One region of the Serratia sp. YWN4 genome, then DNA from elsewhere that is predicted to be linked to it. Evidence: predicted binding sites of a transcription regulator. Region 1 holds the regulator's gene; the other holds the start of a gene.

Evidence for each region. Region 1 encodes sigma-54, which starts transcription at its own class of promoters, with help from an activator protein. Its sites were predicted from a motif close to GTTGGCACANNTTTCGCTNT; they were not measured.
Region 2: the regulator sigma-54 is predicted to act here: its motif matches at 2,855-2,874, upstream of glnA (glutamate--ammonia ligase).

What each region holds. Positions count from the first base shown of each region.
Region 1 is NZ_CM147696.1:593,088-597,302, forward strand. Features, by position in the region: gene rapZ (RNase adapter RapZ) at 1-41, opposite strand, end outside; gene ptsN (PTS IIA-like nitrogen regulatory protein PtsN) at 175-636, opposite strand; gene hpf (ribosome hibernation promoting factor) at 866-1,153, opposite strand; gene rpoN (RNA polymerase factor sigma-54) at 1,177-2,610, opposite strand; gene lptB (LPS export ABC transporter ATP-binding protein) at 2,641-3,366, opposite strand; gene lptA (lipopolysaccharide ABC transporter substrate-binding protein LptA) at 3,373-3,912, opposite strand; gene lptC (LPS export ABC transporter periplasmic protein LptC) at 3,881-4,215, opposite strand, start outside.
Region 2 is NZ_CM147696.1:38,300-42,514, forward strand. Features, by position in the region: gene glnG (nitrogen regulation protein NR(I)) at 1-4, opposite strand, end outside; gene glnL (nitrogen regulation protein NR(II)) at 13-1,062, opposite strand; gene glnA (glutamate--ammonia ligase) at 1,364-2,773, opposite strand; gene typA (ribosome-dependent GTPase TypA) at 3,146-4,215, shown strand, end outside.

The DNA.
Region 1 (4,215 bases):
TTCCCTGAACCGGAACGGCCGCTGACAATCATCAGCACCATGTGGCAACTCCCCCTGGCATCTCAATGGCGCTTATCGCCACCGTTAGGATCTTTTATTATCCAGGCCGTAGCCTGGATGCATTATCAGTAAAACAGTAGCTTTTTCATGGCTGAAAGTCACGCCAGCCAACGGTTATTCGGTGATAATCTGATAAAGTTCGTCGTCGGTCTGCGCAGCCCGCAGGCGGCGGCAGACGGTTTTGTCCGCCAGCCGTTTGGCGACCAGCGACAGCGTATGCAAATGCGTTTTGCACTGATCGGCCGGGACCAGCAAGGCGAACAGCAGATCGACCGGCTGGTTGTCAATGGCGTCAAAGGCGATGGGTTGTTCCAGACGGATAAACACGCCAACGGCACGCAGGGTGTCCTCTTCCAGCTTGCCATGGGGGATCGCGATACCGTTGCCGATACCGGTACTGCCCATGCGCTCCCGGGTGAGAACTGCCTCAAACACCACCTGCGAAGGCAGGTTGAGCTGCTTGGCGGCCAATTCGCTGATAATTTCCAACGCCCGTTTCTTGCTGGTGCAGTGTACCGAGCTTTTGGTGCACTCGATGTTTAATACCGAGCTTAATTGCATTATTTCGTTGTTCATCTCATCTTCACTTAAAAAACCTCATCGAACGCTGTGACTGGCGATTTGAAACCACCGCGGGTGGTGTGCAAACTGCCTGTGCCGATTACGCTTAATGAATCGGTTTTTTTCGCCGGTGTAACCCTGATGGCTGATCGGCGAGCCCATTCAGGGTAACACGCCGAGGGTTGCCTGGTAGCCAATGACTACAATTTGGGCTGCTTTCGCTAAGGCGATTGCGGCCTTAATGTCAGTGCTGCTTGAGTTTGTCTTTATGCTTGTTCAATTGGCGCGCCAGTTTATCGATCAGGCAGTCAATTGCGGCATACATATCTTCTTTTTCCGAGGTGGCGTGCAACTCGCCTCCATTCACATGCACCGTTGCTTCAGCAATCTGCTGCACTTTTTCCACACTGAGAACGACATACACCTGATTAATGCGATCAAAATACTGTTCGAGTTTGGCGAACTTGGTGTTCACGAACTCACGCATGGGTTCAGTGACTTCGATGTGGTGTCCGGTAATGTTGAGCTGCATAATGTCTTCCTTCTCTATTGAGGTCAAATCAACTGTTTGCGCTGATTTGACGGCGGGATGGACAAAGACTCTCGGTACTTGGCAACGGTGCGGCGTGCCACCATGATCCCCTGATCGGAAAGTATAGTGGTCAGTTTGCTGTCGCTAAGCGGTTTAGCGGGGTTTTCCGCCGCAATCAATTTCTTCACCAACGCACGGATCGCCGTGGAGGAGGCTTCGCCGCCGCTGTCGGTATTCACATGGCTGGAGAAGAAATATTTCAATTCAAAAATGCCTCGCGGGCTGTGCAGAAACTTCTGCGTGGTCACGCGCGAGATGGTCGATTCGTGCATCTCCACGACCTGGGCAATATCGGCCAGCACCATGGGTTTCATAAATTCTTCCCCCTGTTCAAAGAACGCTTCCTGCTGATCGACAATGCAGCGGGTCACTTTGAGCAGAGTCTCGTTCCGGCTTTCCAGGCTTTTAATCAGCCATTTCGCTTCCTGTAGATTGCTGCGGATAAACTGGCCGTCGGCATCGTTGCGCACGTTATTCCCAAGCGCCGCATACTGCTGGTTGATCTTCAGCCGTGGGATGCTGTCGGTATTGAGTTCAACCTGCCATTTATCTTGTACCTTGCGCACCAGCACATCCGGGATCACATACTCTGATTCACCGGTGTTGATCGACTGACCAGGGCGCGGATCGAGCGACTGGATCAGCGCCATCGCTTCTTTCAGTGTATCTTCTTTTAAGCGAGTTGTTCGTATCAGGCTGCGAAAGTCGTGATTGGCCAGCAAATCCAGATGATGACTGACGATTAATTGTGCTTCGGCCAGATAAGGCGTGTCTTTGGCGTATTGAGAAAGCTGGATCAGCAGGCAATCACGCAGATCGCGCGCGGCAACGCCGATCGGATCAAAGCGCTGTACGCGTTTCAATACCGCTTCGACTTCGTCCATGGTCACATTGTCATCACCGAGGCTTTCCAGAATATCTTCCAGCGGCACGGTGAGATAGCCGGTATCATCAACGGCGTCGACGATCGAGGTGGCAATGGCCGCGTCGGTATCGGAAAACGGCGTTAAATCCACCTGCCACATCAGATAGTCCTGCAACGTCTGGGTGGTTTCTCCCTGGTAGACCGGGAGTTCATCATCGCTGTAATCGATGCTGTTACCGGACGGAGTCCCTGCGGTGTAGATTTCGTCCCAGGTGGCATCCAGAGGCAGCTCTTCGGGCATATCCTTCTGTTCCAGCGCTTCACGGGTATCCAGCGCTTCGGTCTCGGGCCGTTCTTCGGTGTCGATCTCGTCGTGCAGGTCGGTTTGTTCAAGCAGTGGGTTGCTCTCTAACGCCAGTTGGATTTCCTGCTGGAGCTCAAGCGTGGACAGTTGCAGCAGACGTATCGCCTGCTGTAACTGGGGAGTCATCGCCAATTGTTGGCTGAGCCTGAGTTGCAAACCTTGCTTCATAATCTTCAGGTTACTTCCGTTAGCTAGAACCTAGAGGCGGAATTCTTCGCCCAGATAAACGCGTTTCACTTGCTCATCGGCCAGAATAGCATCTGGCGTGCCATGGGCAATCAATTTGCCTTGGCTGACGATGTAGGCGCGTTCACACACGTCCAGCGTTTCGCGCACGTTGTGGTCAGTGATCAGCACGCCCAGGCCGCTGTCACGCAGGTGCTCGATGATTTTCTTGATATCGATAACGGAAATCGGGTCAACCCCGGCAAAGGGTTCATCCAGCAGGATGAATTTCGGATTGGCGGCCAGCGCCCGGGCAATTTCCACGCGGCGGCGTTCACCACCGGAAAGTGACTGGCCCAGGTTGTCGCGCAGATGAGAAATATGAAACTCTTCCATCAGCTCTACCGCACGATCGGCGCGCTGTTCACTGGTGAGATCGTCACGGATCTCCAGCACGGCCATCAGGTTGTCGTAAACGCTCAGGCGACGGAAGATCGAGGCTTCCTGTGGCAGATAGCCGATACCGCGGCGCGCACGCGCATGCAGCGGCAGAATACTGATGTCTTCTTCATCGATGGCGATACGCCCGGCATCGCGCTGAACGATACCCACGACCATGTAGAAAGTGGTGGTCTTACCGGCACCGTTTGGGCCTAGCAGGCCGACGATTTCGCCGGATTTCACTTTCAGGCTGACGTCTTCAACGACTTTGCGGCCTTTATAGGCTTTCGCCAGATGTTCTGCGATGAGTGTTGCCATAAGTGATTAGTTACTCTTCTTTTGACCGTTTTTGTCTTGCAATTGTGATGGCACCAGCACCGTGGTCACGCGTTTGCCTTTATCGCTGAACGCCTGCATCTGCTGCTGTTGCACCAGATAGGTGATGCGATCGCCCTGCACATTGCTATCGAGCTGCTCCAGATAGGCATTGCCGGTGAGCGTGACTAACTGGGTGGCAACGTCGTAACGAACTTTCTGCGCATGGCCTTTCACCGGCTTGCCGTTATCCTGCATCTGGTAAAACGTGACCGGAGTGCCAAAGGCTTCAATGTAGGTCTTGTTCTGATCGCCGCCAGGGCGAGTGACCACCACTTTATCGGCTTTGATCTCAATGGTGCCCTGCTTGATCACCACTTCGTCGGTAAAGGTGCTGACGTTGCTCTGCATATCCAGCGATTGTTTCAGTGAATTGATATTCACCGGCTGATCGGCGTCGGATTTCAACGCCAGAACCGGAGTGCTGGCGGTCAAAACGAGGCTGGCGATCAACAGATTACGGAGTTGTTTTTTGGTTCTGAATTTCATAGTTGGTCTTGACCTTATCAATCAGCTCAGCGGTTTTGTCCCGCAAGTTCCCACGCATTCTCATGCCGTTAGAGGTAAAATTGGTCCCGAACAGGGTCACTTCATCATCGGAATAGACATCCTGTGTGACCAGATTAACCCGAGCATTGTCCGTTTTGATTTTTTCTAGTTGCGAGGTGGTGGTCAGGCTGTTCACCTCAACGTGGCCGTACAGATACAGCATACGATCCTTGGTCAGCTTGGCGCGATCGGCACGTACCGACCAGGTGGCCACGGCATTCTGATCAAACAGCGTCATCACCG
Region 2 (4,215 bases), 550 kb from region 1:
GCATAGCGACCTCTACTTACGAATGGGCAGGTAAACCGAGAATTCGGTATGCCCTGGCCAACTGTTAAATTCAATTTTTCCGCAATGCTGATCGATAAGATTACGGGCGATAGATAATCCCAGGCCGGTCCCCCCCTCGCGGCCGCTGACCATCGGATAGAACAGGGTGTCTTGCAGCAGCGCCGGTACGCCAGGGCCGTCATCTTCGATATCAATGCGCGCTGCCAGCCGGTAGCGCGTGCCGTGCAGGGTGATCTGAAACGCGGTACGCGTGCGCAACGTGATGGTGCCACCGGCGCGGCCCAGCGCCTGCAGGGCGTTGCGGGTAATGTTGAGCAAGATCTGTTCTATCTGGTCTGGATCGTGTGCCAGTTCTGGCAGGCTGGGATCGTAATCACGCACCAACGTGACGTTATCCGGTTTTTCCAACGACACCAATTGGCAAACACGCTCTGCAACCTGATGAATGCTCTGGGTAATATGCTGGCCTGGCCGCTGTGGCCCCAACAAGCGATCCACCAGGTTACGCAGCCGATCGGCCTGCTCGATGATCACCTTGGTGTATTCGGTCAGCGCCGGATCGGGCAGCGCCTTGGCCAGCAGTTGGGCTGCGCCACGCAAGCCACCGAGCGGATTTTTGATTTCATGCGCCAATCCGCGCACCAGATCGCGCGCTGCCACCTGTTGAGCGTGCTGCAACTGTTCCTGGCTCAATCGGCGCTGGTTATCCATTGGTGCCAACTCGATCAGGATAAAGCCTTCAGGCAGCGCTTGGGCGGTCAGGGAGAGGATGTGCGCACGGCTGTCGACCACCAGGGTCACTTCATTGTCGGTAAAGCCTTGGCCTGCATTGAGGCTCTCGCGCATCAGATCGATGTTCAGCGAAAAATAGCCCAGTAATTCAGGCAGTGGCGTACCGAAGAGTTTACGGGAGCTTTGTGCCAGCAGTTGTTGCGCCGCCGGGTTGGCGTAATGAACAGCAAGCCGGTCATCCAACAGCAGGATGCTATTGATCAGAGAATTGAGGATCTGCCCAGCATCGGGTAGCTTGCCAGTTGCCATACATGCCCTTCATCTTTCAAGGCACAGCGTTGTTGGCCGCCCTTGCTTGCTCCAGTCACTTGGCCGACCAAGCTCTTGGGGATGCGCTCGGTTGCCGCCTAGCTATACCATAAAATCTATTGGGCACAGCAGACGTCTGCACCTTTTTAGTGCATCCATCCTACTCCATCCAGCACTATCGCGGTATGAAATAATACGGTGGAGAAAAAAGCCCATCAGAGATGGGCTAAAAAGTTTCCACGGCAACAAAAAAACGGCAACTGAAACCGGTGCGCCATCCGCGGACGGCGCAAGGTATTACTTAAACGCTGTAGTACAGTTCAAACTCTACTGGGTGTGGCGTCATGCGAACGCGGTCCATCTCTTCTTTACGCAGTTCGATGTAAGCATCGATCGCGTCGTCAGTGAACACGCCACCACGGGTCAGGAACTCGCGGTCTTCGTTCAGTGCAGCCATCGCTTCGTCCAGTGAGCCAGCCACTTTTGGAATCTCAGCTTCTTCTTCCGGCGGCAGGTCATACAGGTTTTTGTCCATGGCATCGCCAGGATGGATCTTGTTGATCACGCCGTCCAGACCCGCCATCAGCAAGGCTGCGAAGCACAGGTATGGGTTAGCCGCTGGATCCGGGAAGCGCGCTTCGATACGGCGAGCTTTCGGGCTGGCAACCACTGGAATACGGATAGACGCTGAACGGTTACGGGCAGAATAAGCCAGCATCACCGGTGCTTCGTAACCTGGGACCAGACGTTTGTAAGAGTTGGTGGTCGGGTTAGCCAGAGCGTTGATCGCTTTAGCGTGCTTGATGATACCGCCGATGTAGAACAGCGCGATGTCAGACAGGCCGCCGTATTTGTCGCCAGCGAACAGGTTAACACCGTTCTTGGACAGCGACATGTGGCAGTGCATACCGGAACCGTTATCACCGAACATCGGTTTTGGCATAAAGGTTGCGGTTTTACCAAATGCGTGAGCCACGTTGTGCACCACGTATTTGTAGATTTGGATTTCGTCGGCTTTCTTGGTCATGGTGTTGAAGCGGGTTGCCACTTCGTTCTGACCTGCGGTGGCCACTTCGTGGTGGTGAGCTTCAACCACCAGACCCATTTCTTCCATGGTCAAGCACATGGTGGAACGGATGTCCTGTGAAGAGTCGACCGGTGGTACTGGGAAGTAACCGCCTTTAACCGGTGGACGGTGGCCTTTGTTACCGCCTTCGTATTTGGTGCTGGTGTTCCAGGCGCCTTCGATGTCATCGATGCTCACGTGGGAACCACGGATGCTGCTGCCGAAACGCACGTCGTCAAACAGGAAGAATTCTGGTTCTGGCCCGAACAGCACGGTATCTGCAATGCCGGAAGAGCGCAGGAAATCTTCTGCACGCTTGGAGATCGAACGCGGGTCACGGTCATAGCCCTGCATGGTGCCTGGCTCGAGGATGTCACAGCGAATGATCAGCGTGGTTTCTTCAAAGAACGGATCCAGCACCGCGGTGCTGGCGTCTGGCATCAGCACCATGTCAGATTCGTTGATGCCCTTCCAACCACCGATCGAGGAGCCGTCAAACATTTTACCTTCTTCGAAGAAGTCGGCATTTACCTGATGAGCAGGGATGGTGACGTGCTGTTCTTTACCCTTGGTGTCAGTGAAGCGCAGGTCTACAAATTTCACTTCATGCTCATTCAGCATCGTTAAAACGTGTTCAGCGGACATACTTAACTCTCCCGGATTTATCGTTGTCGTCGTCGTGGAACGAATCTGTGGAAACTGGCTTGATTTCGCCTTGTGTAGACTAAAGCGAAAACTGTGCCAACTTTTTAAAAGCGAAATAATCGCCTTTCTGCGCGGGTTTTACCCATCCCTAATATGCACCATGAGTGATGCAATGCACTGCTGTGGTGCAAATAATGCCTGTTGGGGCACTTAAATGGTGCAAAACGCTCTCGATCGCTGCTTTTTGCACCGTGAATGAGATCACAAACTGACCTGTACACAGTTGTTTATAAGAGAGTGTTGTGATCTTGTTTAGTCCCTCGCTTAATACGTGTACAATAGCGCGCTATTTCTAATGCCTGAGGCAAAGCTGTGATCGAAAATTTGCGTAACATCGCCATTATTGCCCACGTTGACCATGGTAAAACCACCCTGGTTGACAAGTTGCTGCAACAATCCGGTACTTTCGGAGAGCGTACAGAAGCAACAGAACGCGTAATGGACTCCAACGATTTGGAGAAAGAGCGTGGGATTACCATCCTCGCAAAAAACACCGCCATTAATTGGAAAGACTACCGCATCAACATCGTGGATACCCCAGGACACGCCGACTTCGGCGGTGAGGTAGAGCGAGTGATGTCAATGGTCGACTCGGTGCTGCTGGTCGTGGATGCGATGGATGGCCCAATGCCGCAAACCCGTTTCGTGACCAAGAAAGCGTTCGCTAACGGTCTGAAACCGATCGTGGTCATCAACAAGGTTGACCGCCCTGGCGCGCGTCCTGACTGGGTGGTTGATCAGGTCTTCGATCTGTTCGTTAACCTGGACGCCACCGACGAACAGCTCGACTTCCCAATTATCTATGCCTCTGCACTGCTGGGTATCGCAGGTCTCGACCATAACGAGATGGCCGAAGACATGACCCCGCTGTATCAGGCGATCGTTGACCACGTATCTGCGCCGCAGGTTGAGATGGATGCTCCATTCCAGATGCAAATCTCTCAGCTGGACTACAACAACTACGTTGGCGTGATCGGCATCGGCCGCATCAAGCGCGGCAAAGTGAAGCCTAACCAGCAGATCACTGTGATCGACAGCGAAGGCAAAACCCGTAACGGTAAAATCGGTAAAGTGCTGACCCACATGGGCCTGGAGCGTATCGAAGCCACCGTTGCTGAAGCGGGCGACATCATCGCTATCACCGGTCTGGGTGAACTGAACATCTCCGATACCATCTGTGATGTGAACGCGGTAGAAGCACTGCCTGCGCTGTCGGTTGATGAACCGACCGTAAGCATGTTCTTTAACGTCAACACCTCACCGTTCTGCGGTAAAGAAGGCAAGTATGTGACTTCACGTCAGATCCTTGAGCGCCTGAACAAAGAGCTGGTACACAACGTGGCATTGCGCGTTGAAGAAACGGCAGATGCTGATGCATTCCG